DNA from 3 places in the Caulobacter sp. HJHS_5 genome. Region 3 is predicted to be linked to each of the others. Evidence: predicted binding sites of a transcription regulator. Region 3 holds the regulator's gene; each other region holds the start of a gene.

Region 1 (9,889 bases), on a different contig from region 3:
GCGAACCGCTCGACGAACTGCAGCGAGGCGATCCAGGCCATGGCGAAACTGCCGGCGTGCAGGGTCTGCAACGGCCACAGCGCCCACAGCGGCGGACTGAAGGCGTAGGCCGTCCAGCGGACGACGGCGAGCCCGGCCCCGAGGCCGAGCAGCGTCGCCGGGCCCATCCGCCGCGCGATGCGGCCAAGGCCCCACATGAAGACGATCTCGGTCACCACCCCGGTCGCCCACAGCGCCCCGATCATCGGCTCGGGGATGCCCTGCCGCCGCCACAGCAGGGTGCTGAATCCGTAATAGAAGGCTTGGCCCGCCAGCACGAAGCCGCAGGAGACGATGGCCAGCATGAATCGCCGGTCGGTCAGCAGGTCGCCGGCCCCGCGCCAGCGTTCGATCAGGCTGGGCGTCGAGGCGCCGTCATGCACCCGGTCGTCCGGCAGTCGCAGGGCCGAGAGCGAGGCCAGGCCCGCCGCGGCCGCGGTCCAGACCAGCACCGTCGTCGGTCCGGTGACCGCCAGCAAGGCGCCGCAGCCGAAGTTGGCCAGGATGAAGCTGATCGAGCCGAAGCTGCGCGCCCAGCCGTAGTTGAACCCCTCGGCCCGCGCCCGGCGCAGGGCGACCACATCGACCAGCGGCTGCAGCGCCGCGTAGCAGGTCGAGGCGCAGAACCACACCGCCAGCCAGGCCCCGAAGCCGTTCACGCCGACGACGGCGACGTAGAACATCAGGGCCGCAAGGGCGAGCAGCGCCAGCGGCGTGCGCCGCAGGGTGAAGCCGTCGGCCCACACCGCCACCGTCGGCCCGGTCAGGGCGCGGGCCAGCATGGGCGCCGAGAGGATCATGCCGATCTGCGCGCCGGTCAGGCCACGCTCGGCGAAGAACAGGCCAATGTACGGCGTATTGGCGCCGGTCCCGAGGTAGACCGCGAAATAGAACAGACCGAGGCGGAGCCGGGATGACATGGTTTCGGCTAACACAACCCGCGGCTTGCGCGCAGCCCGCAGAGCGCTAGACCGTCAGCATGCGCCCCCTCCTCACCCTCGCCGCGCTCAGCGGCTTCCTCGCGGTCGGCTTCGGCGCCTTCGGGGCCCACGGCGTCAGCGATCCGAAGGCGGCCGAGTGGCTGCGCACCGGCGCGCAGTATCAGATGATCCACGCCCTGGCGGTGTTCGCCTGCGTCGTCGTCGGCGGGCGGATGCGCTGGGCGCCGGCCCTGTTCCTGGTCGGCTCGGTGCTGTTCGCCGGCTCGCTCTACGCCATGGCGCTGGGCGGCCCGCGTATTCTCGGGGCGATCACGCCTCTGGGAGGTCTCTGCTTCCTGGCCGGCTGGCTGCTGCTGGCCCGCGCCGCCTGGAAGACCGCCCGCTAAGCCGCCGCCTTGGCCCCCTTCGGCAGGGCCAGCAGGCGGATCGCCACCATCGACCCCGTCATGCACAACAGGAAGGCCGTCGCCATCGGCCGCGGTCCGGCGTCGTGGAACTGGGCGGTGACGGCCGAGACGACCGCCCCGGCCGCGAACGAGGCCGATCCCATCAGGGCCGACACCGATCCGGCGCGCAGCGGATCGACCGACAGCGCCCCGGCGCCTGTATTGCCGCTCATCACTCCGTAGGACGCCAGGGCGAGCATCAGCGGCGGCAGCACGCCCCACTTGCCCCCGAAGCCGGAATAGCTGGCCAGCACCAGGGCGACGGCGGCGAACAAAGCGATGACGCCGAAGGCGACCAGCACCTGGTCCGGCGTGTAGCGCCGCAACAGGAGGCGATTGAGTTGGCTCGCCCCGACCAGGCCGGCGGCGTTGGCCCCGAAGTACCAGCCGAACTGGCTCGCCGGCACGCCGTAGTGGCCCATCAGCAGCCCCGGGGAGACGCTGATGTAGGTGAACAGGCAGGCGCTGTTCAGGCAGCCGCCGAGCAGATAGCCCAGCAGCCGCTTTTGCCTCAGCAGCGCCAGATAGGCTCGCAGCGGGTGCTCCGACCGGGCCTGCACGGCGGTCTCGGCCGACCGCGTCTCTGGAAGGGTGAAGGTCACCGCCAGGCCGACCACCAGGCCGAAGCCCGCCAGCACCCAGAAGATCGGCCGCCAGCCGCCCGCCTGCAGCAGAACGCCGCCGAGCAGCGGCGCCAGGATCGGCGCGAGGCCCATCACCAGCATCAATTGGCTGAGCACCTGAGCCGCCTGTCGGTGCCCGAACCGGTCGCGCACCACCGCCCGGGTGATCACCACGCCGCTGCATGCGCCCAGCGCCTGCGCCACGCGCGCCGCCAGCAACATCGGCATCGAAGTCGCCAGGGCGCACATCACGCTGGCGAGGATGTAGAGGCCGATGCCGGCCATCAGCGGCCCACGCCGCCCCAGCCGGTCCGACGCCGAGCCGTAGAACAGCTGCCCCACCGCCAGCCCCGCGAAGAAGGCCGATACCGTCTGCTGGGCGGCCTCGATCGGCGAGGCGAGGTCCTTCGCCAGGCTGGGCACGGCCGGCAGGTACATGTCGGTCGACAGCGCCGGAAACGCCGTCACCGCCCCCAGCAGCAGCACCAGTCGCCAGGGTGCTCGGGCGGATTGCTGCGGCGGGGAATCGTTAGCGGCCATAACTCCGCTTCTAGACCGCCGCGGCTTTCAGAAAAGCCGGCATGCGCTCTTCGGCTCGCCCGTCGCGTTATCGTGCTGGTCCGCCTGGACCTGGCGCTCTAGTGTTCGGCCAATGGATCGCTCATCCAATCCCCCCGCCCCCATGAGCGCCGGCAAGCGGCGTGGGCTCTACCCCGAGGTCGAGCCCTACGACTTCGGCTGGCTGCAGACCGGCGGCCCGCACGAGCTTTACTACGAGCTTTGCGGCAAGGCGGACGGCAAGCCGGCGGTGGTGCTGCATGGCGGTCCCGGCGGCGCGATCAACCCGACCATGCGCCGGTTCTTCGATCCCTCCCGTTGGAATGTGGCGCTGTTCGACCAGCGGGGCTGCGGCCGCTCCCGCCCCAACGCCAGCCTGGAAGACAACACCACCTGGTCGCTGATCGCCGACATCGAGCGCCTGCGCGTCCACCTCGGCGTCGAGAAGTGGGCGGTGTTCGGCGGCTCCTGGGGCTCGACGCTCGCGCTGGCCTACGCCGTGACCCATCCCGAGCGGGTGGAGGCCCTCATCCTGCGCGGCATCTTCCTGGTCACCCAGAAGGAACTGCACTGGTTCTACCAGGAGGGGGCGTCGATGCTGTTCCCCGACGCCTGGGAGCGCTTCCTGGCCCCCATCCCCCGCAGCGAACAGGCCGACATGATCGCGGCCTACCACCGCCGCCTCACCCACCCCGACCGGAAGATCCAGGCCGAGGCCGCCTCCGCCTGGAGCCGCTGGGAAGGTGACACCATCAGCCTGCGCGGCCCCGAGGCGCGGCCGGCCAAGTTCAACGAGGTCGACTTCGCCATCGCCTTCGCCCGCATCGAATGCCACTTCTTCGCCAATAAGGGCTTCTTCCCGGAAGACGGCTGGCTGCTGAAGCAGGTCGACAAGTTGAGGAAGATTCCCGGCTGGATCGTCCAGGGCCGCTTCGACGTGGTCACGCCGCTGACCACCGCCTGGGCGCTGCACAAGGCCTGGCCCGAAGCCGAGTTCGACATCGTTTGGGACGCCGGCCACGCCTCCACCGAGCCCGGCGTGATCGACGGCCTGGTGCGCGCCACCGACGCGGCCCTGAGTCTTCGGTCATGAGCGTCCGGTCGTGAGCGCGCCCCAGAACCGCGCGCCCGATGGCGAGGAGGCGCGCATCGCCCGCCTGCGCGAGGCGGTCCGCCTGCGCGACGAAGGCATGACCTATACCCAGCTCGGCGACCACTTCGATGTCGGCCGCGAACGGGCCAAGCTGCTCGTCGAGCGCGGCCGCAAGCTGCCGCCGCAGAGCGATCCCGTCTGACTGCCGGCAGAGCGATCCCATGAGCGCCTTCGAACTTCTCTTCTCCTACGGCACCCTGCAGGACGAGGCGGTGCAGCTGGCGACCTTCGGCCGCCGCCTCGCCGGCCAGAAGGACGCCCTGCCCGGTCATCGACTGGGCGAACTGACCATCACCAATCCCGAAGTCGTCGGCCTGAGCGGCATCGAGGTCCACCTCGTCGCCGAACCGACGGGACGCGTCGCCGACGCGGTGGACGGCGTGGTGTTCGAGATCACCGCCGACGAGCTGGTCGCCGCCGACAAATACGAGTCCGCCGACTACCGTCGCCAGCGGGTGAAGCTGGTCTCCGGCCTCGAGGCCTGGCTCTACATTCGGGCTTAGCGCCGCAGCCGCGCGGCGATCCGTGCGGCGAGGCTGGGCGGCGGCCGAGGGGGTGGGGTCACGATCTCGTCGACGAAGGCGACCACGGCTTCCAGGCTGTCGGGCCGCCGCGCCGCCAGGCGCACGAACGCCTCGTGGTCCCCGCTGAGCAGCAGCGGCGCCAGGGCGTCCACCCACAGCTCCGGCCAGTCCCACCACCGCACCGCCAGCAGCGCCTCGACGACCGGCGGCGCAAAGCGATGCCGCACGACCCGGGCCGGCGCGCCGAGCACGACGGCGTAGGGCGGCACGTCGCGGGTGACCACCGCCCGCGCCCCGATCACCGCTCCGTCGCCGATGGTGACGCCCGAGCCGATGAAGGCCCCGGCCCCGATCCAGACATCGTTGCCGATGTTCACGTCGCCCCGCGTCACGTGATCGACGCCCTCGAACGGCGCCGACGGCCACTGCGAGCGCAGGCTCATGAACGGATAGCTGGAAACGTTGCTCGTCTTGTGGTCGGCCAGGGCGACGGTGACCTCGGCGGAGATCGAGCAGTAGCGGCCGATGTTCAGCTTCGCGTAGCCGGCCTCGAACACCGCGGGGGCGCCATAGCTGTGCGCCCCGACGCTCCACCCGTATTCGGCGGCCAGATCGGCCAGAATGCGGCGCGTGGCGTTCTCCGGCTCAGGCCAGGGCTGAGGGGCGCGCCCCGCCAGCTCGAACCGGATCGACGCGTCATGGGCGTAAGCCCCCTCGAAACGCGGCGGCTCGCCCGGCGCGGACGCCAGGTCGAGCGCGGCAGTCAGGCCCCGCCCGGCGTTCAAGAGGGTCAGCCGCCCCTCTTCGTAGGCCCAGAAGTGTTCGTTGGGGTGTCGATAGCCGGCCATCCGGCCGCCCGGCAGCAGCCGCAGATGTTCGGTCGCCGTATGGCCGTTGGCGGAAAACCGCCATTCCAGCGCCAGGAGCTCGTCGCGGGTCGGCAAGGCGCGATCAGGCCTTCTCGACGAAGCTGTCGATGACCTTCTTCTCGCCCGCCTTGTCGAACGACACGGTCAGCTTGTTGCCCTCCACCCCGACCACCTTGCCGTAGCCGAACTTGACGTGAAAGACCCGCTCGCCGCGTGCGTACTTGCCCCCGGCCGAAGGTTCCGACACCGCCACCAGACGGCCCTCGCCCTCGATGACCCCACGGCTCGATCGGGTCGGCGCCGCGCCCCGGTCCTGCGCCCGCCGCCAGCCGGGCGACGAATAGCCGGAGCCGAAGCTCGGCGTGTCGTCCCAGCGCGAGGCGGCCGTCTGCTGCATGCCCGGCCCGCCGCCGTAGTAGCCGGTCTCGGACGCGGCCTCGACATTGGCGGCCGGCAGTTCGTCGACGAAGCGGCTCGGCAGCTGGCTGGTCCAGCGGCCATAGACCTGACGGTTGGCGGCGAAGGAGACGCGCACCTCCTCGCGGCCCCGGGTGATGCCGACGTAGGCGAGCCGCCGCTCCTCCTCGAGCCCCTTCTCGCCCTTCTCGTCCATCGAGCGCTGCGAGGGAAACACGCCTTCCTCCCAGCCCGGCAGGAACACCAGCGGGAACTCCAGCCCCTTGGCCGAGTGCAGGGTCATGATCCACACCGAGTCCTCGCCGGCCCCCTTGTCGAGGTCCATGACCAGCGATACGTGCTCCAGATAGGCCTCGAGCGTGTCGAAGGCGCCCATCGACTGGACGAGCTCCTTCAGGTTCTCCAGCCGCGTCTGGCTCTGCGGGCCTTTGTCGAGGCGCAGAGCGTCGGTGTAGCCGCTCTCCTCCAGAATGGTCTCGGTCAGGCGCGCATGAGGCAGGGTCTCCCTCGCCGCGCGCCAGCGGTCGAGGTCGCGCAGGAAGTTGGCCAGCTGGGTGCGGGTGCGGGCCTGCAGCTCGTCGGTCTTCACCAGCTCCCGCGCGGCGCGCACCACCGAGACGCCGTTGGCCCGCGCCACCTGCAGCAGCTTCTGCACCGTGGTGTCGCCGATGCCCCGGCGCGGGACATTGACGATCCGCTCGAAGGCCAGGTCGTCGTCCTCCGACTGGATCAGCCGCAGATAGGCGTGGGCGTCGCGGATTTCCGCCCGTTCGAAGAAGCGCGGGCCGCCGACCACCGTGTAGGGGATCTGCAGCATCAGGAAGCGCTCTTCGAAGGCGCGCATCTGGAAGCTGGCGCGCACCAGGATCGCCATGTGGCTGTACTTGCGGCCCGCCCGCTTGGCGCGCTCGATCTCGTCGGCCACCAGCCGGCTCTCGGCCTCGCCGTCCCAGACCCCGCGCACGCGCACCTGCTCGCCGCCCTTGGCCTCGGTCCACAGGGTCTTGCCGAGTCGCCCCTTGTTGGTGCTGATCAGTCCGGCGGCGGCCGCCAGGATATGCTCGGTCGAGCGATAATTGCGCTCCAGGCGGATCACCTTGGCGCCCGGGAAGTCGCGCTCGAAGCGCAGGATGTTGTCCACCTCCGCCCCGCGCCAGCCGTAGATCGACTGGTCGTCGTCGCCCACGCAGCAGACGTTCTGGCTCTTCTGCGCCAGCAGGCGCAGCCACAGGTACTGGGCGACGTTGGTGTCCTGGTACTCGTCGACGAGCAGGTATTTGAAGCGGCTGTGGTAGTCGGCCAGCACGTCCGGCGAGGACGTGAAGATCGTGATGTTGTGCAGCAGGAGGTCGCCGAAGTCGCAGGCGTTCAGCACCCGCAGGCGCTCCTGATACTGGCTGTAGAGCGCCTGGCCCTTGCCGTTGGCGAACTCCTTGCCCTCGTGGGCCGGCAGGCGGTCCGGCGTCCAGCCCCGGTTCTTCCACTGGTCGATCAGCCCGGCCAGGTGCTTGGGCGTCCAGCGCTTGGCGTCGATGTTCTCGGCCTCGATCAGCTGCTTCAGCAGCCGCTCGCCGTCGTCGGTGTCGAGGATGGTGTAGTTCGACTTCAGCCCAACCAGCTCGGCATGCCGACGCAGGATCTGGGCGGCCACCGAGTGGAAGGTGCCGACCCAGCGCAGGCCCTCGGCCGCGGGGCCGATCAGATGGCCGATCCTCTCCCGCATCTCGCGGGCGGCCTTGTTGGTGAAGGTGACCGCCAGCAATTCCCATGGCCGGGCCCGCCCCGTCGCCAGGATGTGCGCCAGCCGGGTGGTCAGCACCCGCGTCTTGCCCGTGCCCGCGCCGGCCAGCACCAGCACCGGGCCTTCCACGGTCTCCACGGCTTCGCGCTGCTCGGGGTTCAGGCCCTCAAGGTAGGACGCGGCGCCATCGACGCGGGCGAGGTCGGAGATACGGGGGGACGGCAGGTCGGACACTCAAAGCTCTCGGATTCGGCAAGAGAACATATGTAGCACGGCGCGACGCCGACTTAAGACCCCGCGACCAGGAACCCCACCCCTCCGCGTCTCGTTTTCATGGGTAAGGAAGGCCATGCCCATGTCCAGTCCCACAGCCGACCGGCACAAATTGAGGAACGACGGCGTCGCCCTGGCGATCCTCACGATCGCCGTCGTCGTCGCCGCGCTTGTGATCGCCTACCTCTACGCCCGCGACAGCGCCGGTTCCATGCGCGCCGAACTCGCCCTGCCCGAGACCCCGGCCCTACCCTCGCCGTCGCAGATGCCGAACCCCGCGCCGATGCCGACGCCCTTGCCGACCCCCCGCTAAGGCGTCTGCACCTTCTGCAAGGCGAACACCCGGCACGCGGAGGCCAGCGGTCGCTCTCCCCGCAGCGCATCGATGCCGCCGATCAGGGCCGCCAGGCTGCGGCCGTCCTCGGCCGCCGCGGCGTCCAGCACCGCCCAGAACTCCGGCTCCAGCGCCAGGGAGGTGGCGTGCCCCGCCAGGTTGATCGAGCGTTTGCGAAGCACCGCCATGCTCCGGATCCTAAGCCGCCGCGCGGTTCACGGCGAGGTCCAGCACGGCGTCCACCAGGCGCGGCTCGATCTCGTCGCGATAGATGCGCGGCATCTGCACAAGCGCTCGGTCGGCGTTGTGCGCCAGGGTGTCGGCAAGCTCGCGCTCGGTCCTGGCGAGTTCCTCCTCCGGCAGGCCGCAGAGCCGTTTCAGCTCGCCGGAGATGCCCTCGAACCGCCGTGCGGGGTCCGATTCCGCGTCGTAGGACTCGTCGATCAGCCCGCCGAAGGTCTTGAAGCCGAAGTCCCGGATCAGGGCCAGCGATCCCGGGTTGCCCCACAGCAGCAGCGGGCTGAAGTTGGCCAGGGCCTTGAACGGCTTCTCCGTGACCCGGCGCGTGCCGACGACTTCCGTTTCGTTGATCAGCGAGAACCAGGCGCGATCATACTCCGCCAGCGCCGAATCCTCCGCCACGGACTTGAGTTTCGAACTGCCCGCGGGCGCCCCCAGCAGGCTCGCCCCCTTGGCGTCGAGGGCGTCGAGCCACGGCTTCAGCGCCTCGCCCAACGTTTCCAGGCCGGGGATTCTCGTCAGGTCGCGTTCGATGGCGAGCTTGCGCACCGCCCGCACATGTTTCGCCGCGTCAAAACCGGGAAAGCTGATGAATCCCCGATCCCACAGACCGTCGCGCACCATCGCAAGCAGCAGCAGCACCTTGGCCGTGCGGATCGAATAGTTGAGGCAGACGAAGCGTCTTTCGCGTTCGGGCGGGCGCGCTTCAAAGCCGGCGAGGCGCTTGGCGAAGGTCTCCCGACCGCCCCCGGCGTGATCGAGGAAAAATCGGCTCAGGTAGTCGTCGTGCACGACCACCTTCACCGGCCTGACGCCCGGCCCGCACCACTCGCGATAGGCCGCCTCGAAGTCGCGGTTCTGGGTCAGGTAGGCGACGTTTTTCGCCGGCACGGCGAGGTCGCGCAGAAAACGGTGGATCGTCGCGGCCAGTTGCGGCGTGAACGCCGGGCCTTCGCCCGAGGCGTCGAGCACCAGCACGGTCCGCCGGGCCACGATACGCTGGCGGATTTCCGGCGAGACCAGCTCGGCGCTGGTCTTCAGCACCGCTTCCCGGGCGGCCGGCAGCATGACGATGTCGGGCCAGGCGTCGAACTCCAGGCGGACGCGGGGGTCGCTGGGGTGGTCCAAGGCGTGGCGGCCGCCCTTGGCCGCGCAGGCGACATGGATCGGCCCCGCGTGCTTCGGGTGATGCGCCGCCATCAGGCCTCGACCCCCGCCATCACGCTGTCGACGAAGCGCGGGTCGACGGCGTCGCGATACACCGCCGGCAGGCGCTTCAGCCCCCATTCGGCGTTGAACGAAAGGGTCTCGGCGACCTCGGCCTCCATCCGCGCCAGTTCGGCTTCGTCGCGTTCGCACAGCCGCCGCACCTGGCCGTAGACGGCGTCGAACCGCGCGCGCGCATCCGGCTCGGCGTCATAGGTCTCGTCGAAATAGCCGTCGAAGGTGCGGAAGCCGAGTTCACGGATCAACGGCAGGGCGCCGCCGTTGCCGATCACGATGGTCGGGTGAAAGTCGATCAACGACTTGAACGGCTTTTCGGTGATGCGGTGCGGGCCGGTGATCTCCGTCTCATTGACCACCGTGAACCACGACCGCTGCCGCTCCGGCAGGTTGTGCTCGCCCAGCGTCACGGTGAGCAGGAAGTCGTCGAGACTCTGGTCCTCCCGTCGCCCCAGAACCACCTGCCCCTTGGCGGCCAGGTCCGCCATGAAGGGCGTGAGGTCCCGC
Region 2 (9,889 bases), on a different contig from region 3:
GTACGCAAGTTCACGGGTTATGCGCACCAGGAGCGCAACAAGAAGAAGGTGCGGAAGCTCAAGCGCGTGAATGCGATGCTGGAAGGCATCCGCGAAGGCCGTTTCGAAGAGGGCTGGGCGCGCTGCGAGATCGACGAGAGCTTTCCGAGCGGCATCCGCGAAAGCCAGGAAGAGCTGCGCGATCTGATCCTCTAGGGAGCTCGCCGAGAAAAAGCATTGCGCCGCCGCCGGTTGGCGGTGAACGTTCCGACGCCGGAAACAAGGCGGGGGTGGAATGCGCTGGACGGTCTGGGCAAGCCTTGCTGCGGCGACGCTGACGGCGAGTTGCGGCATGGGCAAGGCTCAGGAGGACGCTTTCCTGGCTGAGCTGGTGCGCGTGGCCGGCAATCAGGTGATGACTTCGCTCAACAACAGCATGGTCGATCCATGGACGGTGGTCTGGGGAGCGGTCTGGGCCAATGGCGGGCGCATCTGTGGCTCGTTCAATCCGCGCAACAGCGCGGGCGCCTATGTCGGTTTCAAACGCTTCGTCGGCCAGGGCGGCGGGCGAGTGCTGATCGACGGCGTTTCGCAAGCGGACGACTTTCGCCGGGAGTGGGACACCTATTGCACCCATGCCCACCTGATGGTGCGCCAGGGCGATCCGCCCGCGCCACCGCTGCATGAAATGACCCGCCAGGAGCGGAAGGACGAGGTGGCGGCCTTCAGCATTCGGCCCATTCGATTGCCCAAGGATGGGGGCGACGAAGCCTAGGGGCGCTTCCGCAAGTTCGCTATTTGTTCTATCGTGGCGACATGCAGATGTCGCTCGATCTCGATTGTGGCGAAGACCGCATCGTCGTCGTGCGTAAGCGTTTGCGCGCGACCTTCGGCGTTCAAGCGAGCGGTCCAGATCGGCTCGATCCGGTCTCTCAACTCGTCCGCTCGATCCTGGGCGGCCGCACGCAGGATGCGGTTTCCTGGTCGGCGTTCATGCGCCTGGCGTCGACGTTCCCCGATTGGACGGAGCTCGCCGTGGCGGGCGCCGTCGAGCCGTTGATCGACGGCGTGACCTATTCGGAAAAGAAGGCGCGGGAGATCCCTCTGGCGCTCTGGCAGATTCGGCGAGATCGCGGGGAGCTGTGCCTGGACTTCCTGGCCGAGCACAGCGTCGAGGCCGCCTCGACCTGGCTGCGCGGCCTGACCGGTGTGGGGCCGAAGGTGGCGGCCAGCGTACTGAACTTCAGCCGACTGAACATGCGGACGTTCGTCGTCGACACCCATGTGCATCGGGTCGCCCGACGCCTTGGTCTGGTCGGTTGGGGCTGCGACAGCATCAAGGCTCACGCGGTGCTGCTTGATGCGATGCCCAACGCCTGGACAGCGGACGACCTGCTGGAGCTGCACTGGCTGATGAAGATCCTCGGGCAGCAGGCCTGCAGCCATGCGGAGCCGCGTTGCCACGTCTGCCCGCTGGCGCAGGATTGCCCGAGGCGCGGCGTGGAGGGCGCCTCGGTGCTGGCGTTCAGGCCGAGGGTCTAGCCGAGGGCGGCCTTGATGGCCGAGAGGCCTTCGGCCGCCTTGGAGCCGTCCGGGGCGCCGCCCTGGGCGAAGTCCGGCTTGCCGCCGGCGCCCTGACCGCCCATGGCGGTGACCGCCGCGCGGGCGAGATCGACCGCGCTGGCCTTGCCTTGCGCCCCGCCGCTGACCGCGACGGTGACCGCCGCCTTGCCGTCGGCGACGCCGACCAGGGCGACGACGCCGTCGGGCGCCTGCTTCTTGAAGGTCTCGGCGATGGGACGCAGGTCCTTGCCGCCGACGCCGTCGAGGACGCGGCCGATGAAGGGCAGGCCGCCGACGGTTTCGATCTCAACCGCGCCACCGCCACCGGTCGCGAGCTGACGCTTGGCCTCGGCGAGGTCCTTTTCGAGCTTGCGGCGCTGGGCTTCCAGCGCCTCGACACGAGCGGCGACGTCGGCGACCGGGACTTTGAACTGCTCGGCGAGGGTCTTGGACACCGCGGCCTGATCAAGCAGGTAGCGGCGGGCGGCTTCGCCGGTGAGGGCTTCGATACGGCGCACGCCGGCGGCGATGCCGGTCTCCGCGACGATCTTGAACAAGGCGATGTCGCCGGTGCGAGCGACGTGGGTGCCGCCGCAGAGTTCGACCGAATAGGCCTTGGTCTCGTCGGTGAGCGACTTGCCAAGGGTGAGCACGCGCACCTCGTCACCGTACTTCTCGCCGAACAGGGCGATGGCTCCGGCTTCGATGGCTTCCTGGGGAGCCATCAGCTTGGTCTCGGCCGGGACGTTCTGACGGATCACGGCGTTGACCTCGGCCTCGATGGCGTCGAGCTGGGCCGGCGTGAGCGGGCCGCCGTGGCTGAAGTCGAAGCGCATACGATCGCCATCAACCAACTGACCCTTCTGCGCCACGTGCGGGCCGAGGACGTGGGCGAGGGCGGCGTGCACCAGGTGGGCCGCCGAGTGGTTCGAGCGGGTGGTCAGGCGATTTTGCGGATCGACGGAGGCGGTGACCGCATCGCCGACCTTCAGGGAGCCCGAAACTTCCACGTCATGCACGAAGAGGTCGCCGGCTTCCTTGACGGTGTCGAGCACCCTGGAGACGCCGCCCGGCGACTGGATTTCACCGACGTCGCCGGCCTGGCCGCCGCTCTCGGCGTAGAAGGGGGTGCGGTCGAGCAGCAGGCGCACGCGCTCGCCGGCGCCGGCGGACTCGACCTCGGCGCCGTCCTTGATGATCGCCTTCACGACGGCGTTGGCCTCGGTGGTTTCGTAGCCGAGGAATTCGGTGGCGCCGAACCGGTCGCGCAGGCCGAACCATTCGGCGGCCTGGCCGGCCTGGCCGGAGCCGGCCCAGTTGGCGCGGGCCATCTGGCGCTGGCGATCCATGGCCGCGTCGTAGGCCTCGGTGTCGACGGTCAGGCCCTTGCCGCGCACGGCGTCCTGGGTGAGGTCGAGCGGGAAGCCGTAGGTGTCATAGAGCTTGAAAGCCACGTCGCCGGAGAGGACGCCGCCTTCGGCCAGGCCGGCGGTGGCTTCGTCGAGCAGGCCGAGGCCGCGACCGAGGGTGGTGCGGAAGCGCTCCTCCTCCTGGCGCAGGGTCTCGACGATCATCGGCTGGGCGCGGACGAGCTCGGGATAGGCGACGCCCATCTGCTCGACCAGGGCCGGGGCCAGACGGTGCATCAGGGGCTCCTGCGCGCCGAGCAGATAGGCGTGACGCATGGCGCGGCGCATGATGCGGCGCAGGACGTAGCCGCGCCCTTCGTTGGACGGGGAAACCCCATCGGCCAGCAGGAACGACGACGAACGCAGATGGTCGGCGATGACGCGATGGCTGGGTGCCGCCTCGCCCTCGGCCGCGACACCGGTGGCCTCGACGCTGGCGGCGATCAGGGCCTTGAAGAGATCGGTGTCGTAGTTGTCATGTACGCCCTGCAGCACGGCGCTGACCCGCTCCAGCCCCATGCCGGTGTCGATCGACGGCTTGGGCAGAGGTTCGCGCGAACCGTCCTGCTGCTGGTTGAACTGCATGAAGACCAGGTTCCAGATCTCGATAAACCGGTCGCCGTCCTCACTCTCGCTGCCGGGCGGGCCGCCCCAGATGCTGGGGCCGTGGTCGTAGAAAATTTCGGAGCAGGGGCCGCAGGGGCCGGTGTCGCCCATCGACCAGAAGTTGTCGGAGGTGGGGATGCGGATGATCTTCTCGTCGGGCAAGCCGGCGATCTTCTTCCACAGCGAGGCCGCCTCGTCGTCGGTGTGGTAGACGGTGACGAGCAGCTTGTCCTTGGGGAGGGCGAACTCCTTGGTCAGCAGCGTCCAGGCCAGCTCGATCGCGCGGTCCTTGAAATAGTCGCCGAACGAGAAGTTGCCGAGCATCTCGAAGAAGGTGTGGTGACGCGCGGTGTAGCCGACATTGTCGAGATCGTTGTGTTTGCCGCCGGCGCGGACGCACTTCTGCGACGAGGCCGCGCGCGGACTGGCCGGGGTCTCGGCCCCGGTGAAGACGTTCTTGAACGGCACCATGCCCGCGTTGACGAACAGCAGGGTCGGGTCCGACTGCGGCACCAGGGGAGCGGAGGGCGTGACCTTGTGGTCGGCGGCCGCGAAGAAATCGAGATAGGCGCTGCGGATGTCGTTGAGGCTCGGCATCGGGAATCCGTAAGGCGCGCGGAAAGCGGCGCGCGAGACGCTAGATGGTTTCGAAGGGTTCTGTAGCCAAGGCGGGCAGTCGGCTCAAAGGAAAAGGACGCCCGGCGGGGCCGGGCGTCCTCAGGCTCGCGGGTAGGAGCCGGCGCTGTTGGGGTGGCGCGGCGGCACGGGCGGGAGCCGCCGGCCGGCAGGGCCGACCGGGCTGTCCGCGAGCGCAGCTCGAACTATTCCTCTTCGCCCTCGGTCGGGCCGACCAGAAGCTCTTCCTCGATGACCGCGGTGTTGCCACGCACGGCCTTCTCGATCTGAGCGGCGATATCCGGGTTCTTCTTGAGGAATTCGCGCACGTTGTCGCGGCCCTGGCCGATGCGCTGGTTATCGAAGGAGAACCAGGAGCCCGACTTCTCGACCACGCCAGCCTTGACGCCCAGGTCGATGATCTCGCCGAGCTTGGAGATGCCTTCGCCGTACATGATGTCGAACTCGACCTCGCGGAACGGCGGAGCGATCTTGTTCTTCACCACCTTCACGCGGACGTTGTTGCCCATGATCTCATCGCGAATCTTCACCGAACCGGTGCGGCGGATATCGAGACGAACCGAGGCGTAGAACTTCAGGGCGTTGCCGCCCGTGGTCGTTTCCGGGCTGCCGTACATGACGCCGATCTTGTGGCGGATCTGGTTGATGAAGATGACCAGGGTCTGGGTCTTGCCGATCGAACCGGTGAGCTTACGCAGGGCCTGACTCATCAGGCGGGCTTGCAGTCCGGGCAGGCTGTCGCCCATCTCGCCTTCGATTTCAGCCTTCGGCGTCAGGGCCGCGACCGAGTCGATGACGATGACGTCGATGGCGCCGGACCGGACCAGGGTGTCGGTGATCTCCAGAGCCTGCTCGCCAGTGTCGGGCTGGGCGACCAGCAGATCGTCGAGATTGACGCCGAGCTTCTTGGCGTAGGCCGGATCGAGCGCGTGTTCGGCGTCGACGAAGGCCGCGGCGCCGCCCGCCTTTTGCACCTCGGCGACGACGTGCAGCGCCAGGGTGGTCTTGCCCGAGCTTTCGGGACCGAAGATTTCGATGACGCGGCCCTTGGGCAGCCCCCCGATGCCGAGAGCGATGTCGAGGCCGAGGGAGCCGGTGGAGACCGCCTCCACCTCCATGTGGGTCTTCTCGCCCAGCCGCATGACGGAACCTTTGCCGAAGGCCCGGTCGATCTGAGCGAGCGCCGCTTCCAGCGCCCGCGACTTGTCTGCGTCTTCTTTGCCCACGAGCTTCAATGCCGCCTGATTCATTGGATTTGCCCTTATCCCACGATTCCGCCGCCCGCCGCGGCTCCGTCCGACCCGTGTCGAACAGGACAATTCGTATCCGGTTTGTTCCGGAATTGGCAAGGGCAATGTTCCGCTGATGTTCACGGTCGTCCCGAGGTGTGCGACCGGAACTGACGTGAGCCCGCGTCGGGCACCCGGCTGGCCGTGGATCGCTAGAGCTTGGGTTCGGGCGCGCGGCTCATGATCACGCGGAAGCCTTGGACGCGGGCCTCAAGGTCGTGAACGAGGCGGTCGGCCTGCTCACGAATACCCACCGGATAAGCTTCGCCGCCACGGACGATGTCAGCGGCGACGGCGATCGCGGCCTCCAGTTGAAGGTTCAGGGCCTCGACCTGCTCGCGGGCCAGAAGTTGAGCTTCTGCCTGGAGGCGACGCACCCGCTCGGCGGTGGTCTCGGGCTTGCGGCCGAGGTCGTAGAGCGGGGTGAGGTCGGAGACGAGGGTCAGCTTGGCCGTCCCGTCGCCGGAGCCACGATTGGAGTCGGTCACTGAGCCCTCCTCGTCCGCGCCGACGCAACTCGGCTTTAAAGAGGGCAATGTGGGAACGGCCCAAGCGTTCCCGCTCGGCGGGAAGTCCCGGCGATTTTTCGGGCGCGGCGGCAAAGCTTGGCTCTTGATCTCCACCGCGAGTTCACACATTGTTCGCTCAACCTTGGGTGGGGGTGAATGTCATGCGTACTGTCTTGGTCGTGACTTCGATTGTCTTGGCGTTGGCGACGAGGAGCGTCGCACAGGCTGCGGATCTGCCCCCGTTGATAGTGAAGCCCATAGGGGCGGGCGAGGTGGCCAAGCCGTTCCAGTTCGCCAAGCTCGTGACGCGCATTCCGGGCGGGCGGAGTTGGGGCAGCATGGCCGTCGGCCTGCTTTGCTATACGAGGTCGGCTTTGTCTTGGGACGGCGACGCCAACGAACTCGATAGGGATATCGACGCCGAGTTCCGTGCTCAGATGAGCGGGGCCGGCTTCAAGGTGGCCGGCGACAACAACAATCTGTTCGAAGCCGACAGCGGAGGCAGCGCCGAGTACGCCATCGGCGGCCTGATCACCGACATCAAGATGGATATCTGCATGCCGTGGGTGGGGGTTGTCGCCACGGACCAGCGGGTCAAGGGCTCGGCCCAGATGACGGTGGAATGGCAAATCTATTCGCGGCTGAAACGCGAAGTGGTGGCCAAGGTGACCACGACCGGGGGCGTATACCTGAAGTCGCCGGTGACGGGCGGGCATATGCAGGTGTGGCGCGGGGCCTTTGGCGAGAACGTGAAGGAGCTGATCAACGCGCCGGCGTTCCGCGCGATCGCCATCGGCTCGCCCGCAAACACGCCGACTGTCGGCCAAGCCGTGGCCAAGGTCGATCGTCCGCCGATTGTCTTCGCCAAGCCCACCGCGAAGCCGGCGGCTCTCACCGACGTCGTCGGTTCGGTGGTGACGGTGATGGCGGGCAATGGCCACGGCAGCGGGTTCCTGATCTCCCCCGACGGCTACGTGCTGACTAACCAGCATGTCACGACCGGCTCCAAATACGTGAAGATCCGTTGGAGCGACGGGCTGGAGTCGGTGGGAGAGGTGCTGCGCGAGGACAAGGGCCGCGACGTTGCCCTGATCAAGACCGACAGCCGGGGCCGCCTGTCGCTGACCCTCCATCGCGAGGCGCCGGCCCTGGGCCTGGAGGTCTATGCGATCGGGGCGCCGTTTGACGAGAAGCTGCAGGGCACGGTGACGCGTGGCATCGTCTCGACCAGCAACCGCATCTTCGAGGGCTACAACTTCATTCAGAGCGATGTGGCGGTGAATCCCGGCAACAGCGGCGGGCCCTTGGTGAACAAGGAGGGCGAGGTGCTGGGCCTGACAGTCCTCGGCTTGGGGCGCGACGAGGCGATGCAGGGACTCAACCTGTTCATCCCGGCGGGAGATGCGCTGGATTTCCTCGGTCTGCAGTAGGCGGTGGCGGAAATCAGGATTCTGCATTCCCGGGCGCGGCCCGGCCTAGGCGCCGCCGACGGGCCGTTGCTAGCGTCGTTGCATGACACGCGCCCGTTGCTTCGCTTCCGCCCTCGCTCTCGTTTCCATGCTGGCCGCCGGGTCGTCCGTTCACGCCCAGGCCGGAGGCTCGCGGGCCGAACGGGCGGCGCGGTGGTGGAACGACATCGCGGCCCTGGCGGACGACGCCAACGAGGGGCGGCAGACCGGCACAGCGGGCTATCGGCGGGCCGAAACCCATGTGATCGAGCGGATGAAGGCGGAAGGGTTGACGCCGGCCGGCGAGAAGGGCGGCTTCACCCAACGGGTGAGCTTCCGCGAGCAGATCGTCGACCAGGCGGCCTCGACCGCCGCCCTGACCAAGGCCGATGGGACGGCCGACACGTTGAAGGTCGGCGTCGACCTGACCGTGGCGGCCGGCGGCGCGCCGCGGCCGAAGGCGGTGGACGCGCCGCTGGTGTTCGTCGGCTACGGCCTGCACATGCCGGAGCGCGGCCATGACGATTTCAAGGGCCTGGACCTGAAGGGCAAGATCGTGGTGGCCATCGCCGGCGGCCCGGCCGATCTGCCCGGCACGGAAAAAGCCAGCGCGCGCAACGAACGCAACAAGGTGCTGGCCCAGATGGGCGCGGTGGGGGTGATCGCCATCACCCCGCCCAGGCAGGCGGAGATTCCCTGGACGCGGGCGACCGTCCTGGCCAAGGGAGCGGGAATGTTCCTAGCCGACGCGAGCCTGCGCGAAACGCCGGACGGGCTCTATACGGCGACCTTCGATCCGGCCCAGGGCGCGCGGCTGTTCGCCGGCTCCGGCCACGGCTACGCCGAAATCGCGGCGTTGTCGGACGCCTCCGAACCGATCGCCGGCTTCGACATGAAGATGCGGCTGAAAGCGACGACGGCGACCGAGTTCCGCGACTTGGACAGCGACAACATCGTCGGCGTGTTGCCGGGTTCCGACCCGAAACTGAAGAACGAATATGTGGTGCTGTCGGCCCATCTGGATCACCTCGGAACGGGCGTCGGCGCCGACGGCAAGCGCTTTGTCTATCCCGGCGCCATGGACGACGCCTCGGGTGTGGCCAGCCTGCTCGACATCGCGCGCACCTTGAAGGCGGGGCCGCCGCTGAAGCGCTCGATCCTGTTGGTGGTGTTGACCGCCGAGGAGAAGGGGCTCTTGGGCTCGCACTACTTCGCCAACCGGCCGACCGTGCCGAAGTCGGCGATGGTGGCGGACCTCAACTTCGATATGCCGCTGCCGTTGTGGACGCTGAAGACCGTGCTGGCGCAGGGCGAATACGAGAGCACGCTCGGCGCCCAGGCCCGGGAGTCCGCCGCCGAACAGGGGCTGGGTCTGACGCCAGACCCGCTGCCCGACCGCAACAGCTTCGTGCGCACCGACCAGTACAGCTTCGTCAAGACCGGCCTGCCAGCCCTGGCTTTCAAGTTCGGCTTTCAGAAGGACACGCCGGAATTCGAGACCGAGCGGCAGTGGCGCGCCAATCGCTATCACGCGGCGGGAGATGACCTGAGCCAGCCGGTGATGAAGGAAGAGGCGATCAAGCTGGACGACGTGGTGGTCGGAATCGCGCGACGGGTGGCGAATGCGGACGAGCGGCCGGCGTGGTTGGAAACCAGCGGGTTCAGAAAGTTCGCCGGGACGAAGTAGGTACGGGTAGGGGCGCGTCCACGCAGTAGTTTGCGCGACGCCGCATGTTCTTGAGTGACTGCTGACTCCTGGAAGATATCGAAAGTCTGCTTTCGATCTCGGCCCTGGGCGACTTCAGAAGGTGTTAAAGCTTCCCCTTCCTGAACCGCTCCTGCGCCTCGGCGCGGGCCTCGGCCTTTATGCGTTTGACCGCGGCCTTGTCGCCGGTTTCGCCTTCGCCCGCCAAGGCGTCCGAGGCGAATTCGAGGTCCAGCAGCTTGAGGCGTTTGACCTCGTCGCGGAGGCGGGCGGCTTCCTCGAATTCGAGGTTGGCGGCGGCTTGGCGCATCCTGGCTTCGAGGTCGCGCAGGGTGGCCTTGAAGTTGTCGCCCATGAAGGGCTTGGCGCCGTCCTGGCCGGGCGCGCCGAGCGGGACGGTGACGCGGTCCTTCTCGTAGGGACTGGCCAGGATATCCTTGATGTTGGCCTTCACCGAAGCGGGGGTGATGCCGTTGGCGGCGTTGTAGGCCTGCTGCTTCTCGCGCCGCCGCTGGGTCTCGGCCATGGAGCGTTCCATGGAGCCGGTGATGCTGTCGGCGTAGAGGATGACCTTGCCGTCGACGTTCCGCGCGGCGCGGCCGATGGTCTGGATCAGACTGGTCTCCGAGCGGAGGAAGCCCTCCTTGTCGGCGTCGAGGATGGCGACCAGGCCGCACTCGGGGATGTCGAGGCCTTCGCGCAGCAGGTTGATGCCGATGAGGATGTCGAAGGCGCCCAGGCGCAG
Region 3 (9,889 bases):
CGAAGGGCTGTGCGCGATGGCGTTTTCGACCAGATTGCGGATTGCATCGCCCAGGGCGTCGGCGTTGCCCGTCACCAACACCGGCGTGGCCGAGGACTCGAACGCGAGACTGCGCCCGGCCTTGGCCGCCAGGGGCGCGAAATGTTCGACGACCTGCGCCGCGACCGCGCCGAGATCGACCGTCTGTCCCAGGCTGAGCGGCTGGGCGTCCAGGCGTGCGACGCCGAGCAATTGGGCCACGAGGCGGTTCATCCGCTCGGAGTCGAGTCGCAGGCGGCCGACCTCGTCGGACGGCGGCAGCGCCTCGAGCCCCGCAGTCAGAATAGCCAGGGGCGTACGCAACTCATGGGCGGCGTCGGCGGTGAACTGGCGTTGGGTTTCGAACCCCTTGGCCAGGCGGTCGAAGGCCTCGTTCACGGCGGCCACCACCGGTTGCAGTTCCGAGGGCAGGCCCTCGCTCGACAGGCGCACTCCGACGGCGCCAGGCGTCACGGCGGCGGCTTGAGCCGCGACCGCGCGAAGAGGCTTCAGACTGGTCCGAAGGGTGAGGACGGCGATCGTCAGCACGGCGATGAAGAGGATGGGAACCATCCAGCCGATGTCCCCCATGAACTCGGCGACGAACTTGTCGGCCTTGCCGTCCTCCGACAGCGTCCTGGCCGCGTGAACCGCGGCGCCGATGGCCGCCGCCAGGCCGCCGCCGAGAGTCACGGCGAGCAGCAGGCCGAGCCGGAGCAGCAGTTTTCCCTCCAGCGAACGTGGCCGGAAGACCCGCCTCACGCCCCCTCCTCCAGGAAGTAGCCGACGCCCCGCACCGTATGGATCGTGCAGGCCGCCTTGGCTTCGATCAGCTTTCGCCGCAGGTGATGCACGTGCACCGGAATGGCGTTGGACTCCAACTCGTCGCCCATGCCGTAGAGCTTTTCCTCCAACAGCGCCTTCGGCACGACCCGCCCCAGGCGGCGGAGGAGATGTTCGAGAATGGCGATCTCCTGCCGGGCCAGCGGCACAACCTGACCATCGACCTCCACGTCGCGCCCCACGGTGTCGAGCACCAGGTTGCCGGCCTCCAGCCGCACGCCGAGCGGTCCGCCCGGTCGCCGCAGCAGGGCCTTCACCCGCGCGATGACTTCCGCCAGGGCGAAGGGTTTGATGAGGTAGTCGTCGGCGCCGGCGTCCAGCCCGGCCACTCGATCCTCCACCGCATCGCGCGCCGTCAGAACCAGGATCGGGGGCGTATCCGGCTTGCGCCGCAGGTCGGACAACAGCCGCAGACCGTCGCCGTCCGGCAGGCCGAGGTCGAGCACGGCGGCGTCATAGCAAGTCAGTTCCAGCGCGGCCTCGGCGTCAGCGACCGTCGCCACGGCGTCGACGACGAAACCGGCCTGGCGCAGGCCCGCGGCGACCAGGTCGGCGATCCGCCGCTCATCCTCGACGACCAACAGACGCATGGCTCCTCGCAGCTTCGAAACGCGATAGGGCGCGGTTCGTTTTATGGCTGTTTTAAGAGCCCTTCGCCCCGGCGCCGCCCTCTAAAACTGCCTTAAACTTCGCGAGCAGACTGCAGGGGTGTTTTCAAGAGCGACCGGAGCCCGCCTCCGTCGCATCCCGACGGAGGCCCGCCATGAGATCCCGCCTGATCGCCGCGACCGCGTTCATCTCCGCCCTGCTCGTCTCGCCGGTCATGGCCGCCGACTGGGCGGCCGTCGGCAAGGCGCTCGGCAAGACCGGCACGGTCACCGGCAACGTCTATCGGGTCGGCCTGCCGCGCACCGACCTGCAGGTCACGCTCGACGGCGTCGCCATCAAGCCGACGCTGGCGCTCGGCTCCTGGGTGGCCTTCGACGACATGGGCGCCGAGAGCATGGTGATGGGCGACCTCGTCCTCACCCACGCCGAGGTCAATCCGGTGATGTCGGCGCTGATCGAGCAGGGCTTGGAGATCACCGCCCTGCACAACCACCTGCTGCGTTCGACGCCCTCGACCATGTACATGCACATCGGCGGCCACGGCGATCCGGTGAAGCTGGCGACAGCGATTCACGCCGCCCTGGCGAAGAGCGGCACGCCTTTCACCGCGCCCGCCCCCGCCTCCGCCGCGCCGCCCGCGCCCCTTGATTTCGACGTCGCCGGAATCGAGCAGGCGCTCGGCGCCAAGGGCGCGTCCAACGGCGGGGTCCTTCAGTTCAACATTCCGCGCGCCGAGACGCCGAAGGTCGGGGGCATGGCGGCGCCGACCGCCATGGGTTCGGCCATCGCCATCAACTTCCAGCCCACCGGCCAGGGCAAGGCGGCGATCACCGGCGACTTCGTATTGACCGCCGACGAGGTGAACCCGGTCATCAGGGCGCTGCGCTCCAACGGCATCGAGGTCACGGCCCTGCACAACCACATGCTCGATGACGAGCCGCGTCTGTTCTTCATGCACTTCTGGGCCAATGCCGACGCCAAGACCCTGGCGACCGGCCTTCGAGCCGCGCTCGACAGGGTCAAGACCGCCAAGCCAGGCTGACCTCACGTTGCACCCCCGTTCGAATTCGGAAGGCGAGCCCGCGCTCGCACGCAGACTTGTGCGCCTTGACACCCTTCGCACTCGGCATCGCCGTCGGAACGGGTTCGCTCTCTACCGCACCGCCGGCGTCATGCTCAGGGTGATGCTCTCGCTTTCGGCCGGCAGATGCCGCGTCGTCGTCGGCGGGGCCAGGATCATCGAGACCGCGAAGGCCATCGCCGCCAGTGCGGCGAACGCCGCGGCGGCCAAGGCGGCCCAGCGGCCGTCCTTCTGCAGGGGCGGCTTCAGAAGGCCGCGGATGTAGCTTACGGCCGCCGGATCGAGGGCGGAATCGGTCATCGCCATGGGCCGAGCCTAACCCAGGCCCTTGCGTCGCGCGACGCGGAACCCCAAAGAACACGGCCTGAAAGGTTCGGCCCATGATCCTGGTCATCGATAACTACGACAGCTTCACCTACAACCTCGTCCACTATCTGAACGAGCTGGGGGCCGAGACGGTCGTGCGCCGCAACGACGCCCTGTCGGTGCAGGAAGCCCTGGGCCTGGGTTCGGAAGCCGTCCTGCTGTCGCCCGGCCCCTGCACGCCGGACCAGGCCGGCATCTGCCTGCCTCTGCTGCGCGGCGCCCCGGCCGACCTGCCGATCCTCGGCGTCTGCCTCGGTCACCAAGCCATCGGTCAGGCCTATGGCGGCGACGTGGTCCGCGCCAAGGAGATCCTCCACGGCAAGACCAGCGCCATCCACCACGCCGACACGGGCATCTTCAAGGGTCTGCCCAACCCCTTCACGGCCACCCGCTACCACTCGCTCGCCGTCAGCCGCGACACCCTGCCGGACGACCTGGAGGTCACCGCCTGGACCGAGGACGGCGAGATCATGGGCTTCCAGCACAAAACCCGCCCCGTCCATGGCGTGCAGTTCCACCCGGAATCCATCGCCACCGAAGGCGGCCACCAATTGCTCGCCAACTTCCTGGAGCTGGCCGGCGTGAAGCGCCTCGCCGACGCCTGAACCCATGAGCGACGCCTTCAAGCCCCTGCTGGCCAAGCTGGCCGACGGCGCGACCCTGTCGGAAGACGACGCCGACGCCTTCTTCTCCGCCTGCCTGCGCGGCGAGCCGACCCCGGCCCAGGTGGCCGCGGCCCTCACCGCCATGCGCCTGCGCGGCGAGACGGTCGGCGAGATCACCGCCAGCGCCCGCGCCATGCGCCGCGCCGCCGTGATGCTCGAGCATCCGTTCGACGTCATCGACACCTGCGGCACCGGCGGCGACGGCCTGCACACCTATAACGTCTCCACCGCCGCGGCCTTCGTGGCGGCCGGCGGCGGGCTGAAGGTGGCCAAGCACGGCAACCGCGCCCTCTCCTCCCGCTCCGGCTCGTCCGACGTGCTGGCGGCCCTCGGCGTCAAGCTCGACGCCGGTCCTGGAGCCCAACTGAAAGCTCTGGAAACAGCCGGCATCTGCTTCCTGTTCGCCCCGGCCCACCACGGCGCCATGCGCCACGTCACCCCGATCCGGGCCGAACTCGGCTTCCGCACGGTGTTCAACCTGCTGGGCCCGCTATCGAACCCGGCCGGCGCCAAGCGCCAGGTGCTCGGCGTTTACGACCTGCGCCTGCTGGAGCCGCTGGCCCGCGTGCTCGGCGCCCTCGGCGCGACCCGCGCCTGGACCGTTCACGGCCAGGGCATGGACGAGCTGACCACCACCGGCGAGACCCACGTCAGCGAATGGCGCGACGGCGCCGTGCGCCATTTCACCATCACGCCGGAAGCCGTCGGCCTGCCGCGCGCGGCCTTGTCCGATCTCACCGGCGGCGACCCGGCCGTCAACGCCGGGGCCATCGAGGCCCTGCTCGGCGGGGCCAAGGGCGCCTATCGCGACATCGTGCTGCTGAACGCCGCCGCCGCCTTCCTGGTCGGCGACAAGGTCGAGACGCTGCGCGAGGGCGTCGAACTGGCCGAAGCCGTCATCGACGACGGCCGCGCCCGCGCCGCCCTGGACCTGCTGATCGAGGCCACCAATGGCTGATATTCTCGACAAGATCGCCGCCTACAAGCGCGAGGACATCGCCGTCCGCAAAGCCGCGCGCCCGACCGTCGACGTCTCCGAGGCCTCGCACCCGCGCGGCTTCCGCGCCGCCTTGGCCCGCGACGCCGCCCCCGGCCGGCTCGCCCTGATCGCCGAGATCAAGAAGGCTTCGCCCTCCAAGGGCCTGATCCGCGCCGACTTCGATCCGCCGTCGCTGGCCCAGGCCTACGCCGCTGGCGGCGCCAGCTGCCTCTCCGTGCTAACCGACGCGCCCAGCTTTCAGGGCGACGACCGCTTCCTCGTCGCCGCCCGCGCCGCCGTCGACCTGCCGGCCATCCGCAAGGACTTCCTGGTCGATCCCTGGCAGGTGGCCGAATCCCGCGCCCTCGGCGCCGACGCCATCCTGATCATCATGGCCATGGTCGACGACGCCCTGGCCGCCGACCTCTACGCCGAAGCCCTGCGCCTCGGCATGGACGCCCTGGTCGAGGTGCACGACGAGGCCGAGATGGAGCGCGCCAACGCCCTCGGCGCCGACCTCGTCGGGATCAACAACCGCAACCTGCGCACCTTCGAGGTCGATCTGGCCTGGACGGAAAAGCTGTCCGCAATGGCGCCCACCGACGCCCTTCTGGTCGCCGAGAGCGGCATCTTCACTCCCGCCGACGTCGCCCGCTGCGCCGCCGCCGGCGCGAGCGCCATGCTCGTCGGCGAAAGCCTGATGCGCCAGGCGGACGTGACCGCCGCGACCCGGGCGCTGCTCGCCTGAGCCTTTTTCTCTGATTGTTCTCGACGCCGATGTTCCAGGCCGACCCTTGGTAAGACGGCGTTAACCACAGAACGCCTAGAGAACGAATTCGACGTTTGCGGTTTGTTCCGCTACAGTCATCGACACAGAGATTCGCAGCGAGGGCCTTGCCGATGCTCACCCGCAAACAGCACGAGCTGCTCATGTTCATCCATGAGCGCATCAAGGAAACCGGCGTCTCGCCGTCGTTCGACGAGATGAAGGAGGCGCTCGATCTGGCGTCCAAGTCCGGCATCCACCGGCTGATCACCGCCCTTGAGGAGCGCGGCTTCCTGCGCCGCCTGCCCCACCGGGCCCGGGCCTTGGAAGTGGTCAAGCTGCCGCAGCAGGCCACCACCGCCGCCCCGCCACGCGGTCGCGGCGCCTTCACGCCGAAGATGGTCGAGAACACCGGCGCCGCCATCGCGGCCAATGACATGCGCGAGCTGCCGATCCTCGGCAAGATCGCCGCCGGCACCCCGATCGAAGCCATCCAGCATGAGCGCGACCGCCTGCTGGTTCCCGAGAGCATGCTCGGCGCCGGCGAGCACTACGTCCTCGAGGTGCAGGGCGACTCGATGATCAACGCCGGCATCCTCGACGGCGACTTCGTGATGATCCGCAAGGGCGACAACGCCAACAACGGCGAGATTGTCGTCGCCCTGATCCTCGGCGAGGAAGCCACCTTGAAGCGCCTGCGCCGCAAAGGCGCCTCCATCGCCCTGGAAGCCGCCAACCCCGCCTACGAGACCCGCATCTTCGGACCGGACCAGGTTCAGGTGCAGGGCAAGCTCGTCGGCCTGATCCGCCGTTACCACTGATCCGGCGCTAGCCGTCGTCCTCCGAGGCGGCCGCCGTCCACGGCCGGCGGCCCCTCAGCGTCTGGGCCCAGACGATCCGCCAGCCGCCCGCCGTCCGATAGAGCTCGGCCGCCCCGCCCCGGGCGAAGTCCTCGCCGGTCAACCGCAGCTTGCCCTCGCACACTGCCGGCCATTCGCTCGGCGCCGGCCCTCGTAGGCTGACGATCTCGCCTGTCTCGCACAGGCGCTCGATCTCCGCCGCCTTGGGCGTCCGCTTGCCCCATGACGCGGCCAGGGCGGTCGGCGCGGTGGTCGGGGTGCAGGCCATCCGCCCGCAGTCGAAGCCCGGGGCGGTCTCATCGATGGTCAGGCCGCGGCGCCGGCTCCACAGGTCGACGCCGAACCGGCTGACGTCCGGCCGCAGCAGCACCGCCTGCTCGCCCACCCGCACCGCCGCGCTGGCGCCGTTCGAGGCGATCCAGGCGTCGGGCGCCGGCGGCCTCGGCCACAGGCTGACGGCGAAGGCCAGCGGCAGGCCGAGCCACCGCAGCCGTCCGCGCCACAGGCAGAGCCACATCAGGCCGAGGAACGCCACCACCAGCGCCGCCGACGGCGCGCTCGCCACGGTGATCTGGGCGAACGGCGCCTTGGCGAACCAGTCGGAGATGGCGCTCATCGCGCCAATGCCCCAGCCCGCCACGGTCAGGAACGGCCCGCCCAGCCCGAACGGCTCCAGCACCGCCCCGATGGCGAGAGCCGGCATGAACACGAAGCTCGACAGCGGCGCGACCAGCAGGTTGGCGGGCAGGCCCCAGACGGCGACGCGGTTGAAGTGCTGCAGGGCGAACGGCCCGGTGGCCAGGCCCGCCACCAGGCTGGCGAGGATGCTGATCCCCAGCCAGGCCCCGAAGCCCTGGGCGATGCGGATCGGCCAGGGCACGGAGATCTCCCTGGCCGGCGTCGGCCACGCCTCCGCCAGGGCCACGAGGGCGGCGGTGGCCGCGAACGACATCTGGAAGCCGGGCGTCGCCGCCGCTTCCGGCTGCATCAAGAGGATGACCAGGGCCGCCAGCGCCAGGGCGTGCAGGCTGATCGCCCGCCGGTCGGCGAGCACGGCGAGGAACGCCACGGAGGCGGTGATCGCCGCCCGCTCGGCCGGGGCCGGCGCGCCCGAGAGCACGAGGTAGGCGCCGACGGCTCCAAGTCCGGCGACCGCCGCCCACTTCTTGCCGTCGACGCGCAGGGCCAGCCACGGCCACGCCGCGATGCCCAGGCGCACGGCGGCGAACACGAAGCCGCCGACGATGGCCATGTGCAGACCGCTGATCGAGAGAATGTGCGCCAGGCCCGAGGCGCGCATGGAGTCGGTGGTCTCCTGCGAGACCCAGGCCTCGTGGCCGGTGACCATGGCCGCGGCGATGCCGCCGGTCTCCGGCCCCATCCGCTCGACGATCCGTTGGGCGAGGCTCCAGCGCGCGGCGTTGACGCCGAGCACCCAGCGCAGGGCCGCCGTCGGCGCGGGGGCGTCGAACACCTGGGGCCGCCCCAGGGCGAAGCCGGAGCCGCCGATGCGGTCGAAGAAGGCGTCGCGGGCGAAGTCGTAGGACCCCGGCGCGGCCGGCCCGGGCGGCGGGCCGACGATGGCGCGGATGCGGACGTAGGCGCCGGGCCCGACGACCGAGTCGGCGCCGACGCTGATCCGCACGCGGTGCGGGACGGCCTCGGCCGGCAGGTCGCCGATGCGGGACGGGGCGATCAGCAGTCGCCCGCCCGAGGCGCCGGGGCTAAGGACATCGACCACCCAGCCCTCGACGATGCGCGGCTGGTCGTCGGCGGCGAGGACGGGCGCGGCGACGCTCAGGGTCCGGACCTTGCCGGCCAGCACGCCGCCGGCGGCGAAGGCCACGAGGCCGAGGGCGATGGCCAAGGATCGCCACGGCGACCAGCGCTGCGCCGCCAACGCCAGGCAGGCGGCCACGAGGGCGAGCCCCAGCACGGCCCACAGCGGCGGCTCGGCGAGCAGCTTGAGATAGGCGGCGGCGCCGAGGCCGAAGGCGACGGGGCTCCACAGCGTCCAGCGCTCGGCCTGGGCCTCGATCTCCGCGCGCACGGCGGCCCAGAGACTTGGGAGGTTAGGTTTCCACGAAAGGCCCGTGCTAAGAGGCCAGCCCTTCTGAGCCGCCCTCCCCGAACCGGTCGTCCCGCCTATGTCCTCCCCCGTCGTCACCCGCTTCGCGCCCTCCCCCACCGGCTACCTGCACATAGGCGGCGCCCGCACGGCCTTGTTCAACTGGCTTTATGCGCGCCACACCGGCGGGAGCTTCCTGGTCCGCATCGAGGACACCGACCGCGAACGCTCCACCCAGGCGGCGGTCGACGCCATCTTCGAGGGGCTGAACTGGCTGGGCCTGACCTCGGACGCCCCGGTCGTCTACCAGGCCTCCCGCGCCGACCGGCACCGCGAAGCGGTGCGACGGATGCTGGACGCCGGCCGCGCCTATCGCTGCTGGATGACGGCCGACGAGCTGGAGGCCGCGCGGGACGCCGCGAGGGCCGCCGGCCACGCCCTGCGCTCGCCCTGGCGGGACCGTGACGACGGCGACCAAGCCCAGCCGCACGTCATCCGTTTCCGGGGTCCGCTGGACGGTGAGACCGTGGTCGCCGACCTGGTGCAGGGCGACGTGCGGTTCGCCAACAAGGACCTCGACGACCTGGTGCTGCTGCGCTCCGACGGCGCGCCGACCTACAACCTGGCCGTGGTGGTCGACGACCACGACATGGGCGTGACCCACGTGATCCGCGGCGACGACCACCTGGTCAACGCCGCGCGCCAGAGCCTGCTCTACGCCGGGCTGGACTGGACGGTCCCGGCCTTCGCCCACATCCCGCTGATCCACGGCCCGGACGGCGCCAAGCTGTCGAAGCGGCACGGCGCCCAGGCGGTGGGCGACTTCGCCGAGCTCGGCTACCTGCCCGAGGCGCTGCGCAACTACCTGGCCCGCCTGGGCTGGAGCCACGGCGACGACGAGATCTTCAGCGACGCGCAGGCCATCGCCTGGTTCGACATCGCCGACGTCAACAAGGGCGCGGCCCGCCTCGACTGGGACAAGCTGGCCCACGTCAACGCCCACTATATCCGCGCGGCCGCCGACAACCGCCTCGCCGGGCTGGTGGACGGCGTGCTGCAGGGCCGCGACCAAGCGCCGACGGCCGAGCAGAAGGTGCGCATCGAGGCGGCGATGCCGTTCCTGAAAGACCGCGCCAAGACGCTGCCGGAACTGGCCGACCAGTGCGCCTTCCTGCTGAAGGCCCGGCCGCTGGCGGTCGACGACAAGACCCGCGGCCTGCTGACCGACGAAACACGGGACCGCCTCGGCCGCCTTCTCTCGCATCTTGAGACGCAAGATCACTGGGACGCCGCGACGCTGGAAGCCGCTCTGAAGGCCTTCGCGGAGGCCGAAGGCGTCGGATTCGGCAAGATCGGCCCGCCCTTGCGCGGTATCCTGACCGGCGGCTCGCCAGCGCCCGACCTGGGCAAGACCTTGGCCGCCCTGACGCGGGCGGAGAGTCTTAATCGTATACGGGACGCTCTTTCGCACCGCAGCTAAAGCGCTATAAGGCCATGCCGCATAGCGAAAGCGTGTTGCGTTTTGTGTCTACGAGGGGATTTCGGGGATGAGCGATAAGGCTTCTCTGACGATCGGCGACAAGTCGTACGATCTGCCGATCATGAAGGGTTCCGTGGGCCCCGACGTGGTCGAT

The links. Region 3 encodes LexA, which represses DNA repair genes until DNA is damaged. Its sites were predicted from a motif close to ATGTTCNCNANNTGTTCT; they were not measured.
Region 1: ACFLIT_RS04785 (ATP-dependent helicase) is a predicted target of LexA. The motif match lies at 7,569-7,586, and genes of this name have one in related genera.
Region 2: recA (recombinase RecA) is a predicted target of LexA. The motif match lies at 5,548-5,565, and genes of this name have one in related genera.

Annotation. Positions count from the first base shown of each region.
Region 1 covers NZ_JBWZNC010000002.1:238,947-248,835, reverse strand. Annotated here, with positions in the region: gene ACFLIT_RS04820 (MFS transporter) at 1-959, opposite strand, end outside; gene ACFLIT_RS04815 (DUF423 domain-containing protein) at 1,019-1,366, shown strand; gene ACFLIT_RS04810 (multidrug effflux MFS transporter) at 1,363-2,589, opposite strand; gene pip (prolyl aminopeptidase) at 2,702-3,700, shown strand; gene ACFLIT_RS04800 (hypothetical protein) at 3,711-3,902, shown strand; gene ACFLIT_RS04795 (gamma-glutamylcyclotransferase family protein) at 3,922-4,263, shown strand; gene ACFLIT_RS04790 (CatB-related O-acetyltransferase) at 4,260-5,228, opposite strand; gene ACFLIT_RS04785 (ATP-dependent helicase) at 5,236-7,545, opposite strand; gene ACFLIT_RS04780 (hypothetical protein) at 7,667-7,897, shown strand; gene ACFLIT_RS04775 (ribbon-helix-helix domain-containing protein) at 7,894-8,106, opposite strand; gene ACFLIT_RS04770 (hypothetical protein) at 8,117-9,358, opposite strand; gene ACFLIT_RS04765 (hypothetical protein) at 9,358-9,889, opposite strand, start outside.
Region 2 covers NZ_JBWZNC010000002.1:347,223-357,111, forward strand. Annotated here, with positions in the region: gene ACFLIT_RS05310 (glycosyltransferase family 17 protein) at 1-195, shown strand, start outside; gene ACFLIT_RS05315 (hypothetical protein) at 275-754, shown strand; gene ACFLIT_RS05320 (endonuclease III domain-containing protein) at 802-1,521, shown strand; gene alaS (alanine--tRNA ligase) at 1,518-4,154, opposite strand; gene recA (recombinase RecA) at 4,379-5,443, opposite strand; gene ACFLIT_RS05335 (hypothetical protein) at 5,635-5,970, opposite strand; gene ACFLIT_RS05340 (S1C family serine protease) at 6,171-7,421, shown strand; gene ACFLIT_RS05345 (M28 family metallopeptidase) at 7,504-9,126, shown strand; gene uvrB (excinuclease ABC subunit UvrB) at 9,251-9,889, opposite strand, start outside.
Region 3 covers NZ_JBWZNC010000001.1:483,988-493,876, forward strand. Annotated here, with positions in the region: gene ACFLIT_RS02535 (sensor histidine kinase) at 1-780, opposite strand, end outside; gene ACFLIT_RS02540 (response regulator) at 777-1,451, opposite strand; gene ACFLIT_RS02545 (DUF1259 domain-containing protein) at 1,625-2,512, shown strand; gene ACFLIT_RS02550 (hypothetical protein) at 2,624-2,857, opposite strand; gene ACFLIT_RS02555 (anthranilate synthase component II) at 2,932-3,522, shown strand; gene trpD (anthranilate phosphoribosyltransferase) at 3,527-4,540, shown strand; gene trpC (indole-3-glycerol phosphate synthase TrpC) at 4,533-5,309, shown strand; gene lexA (transcriptional repressor LexA) at 5,462-6,148, shown strand; gene ACFLIT_RS02575 (ComEC/Rec2 family competence protein) at 6,156-8,237, opposite strand; gene gltX (glutamate--tRNA ligase) at 8,335-9,735, shown strand; gene gltA (citrate synthase) at 9,803-9,889, shown strand, end outside.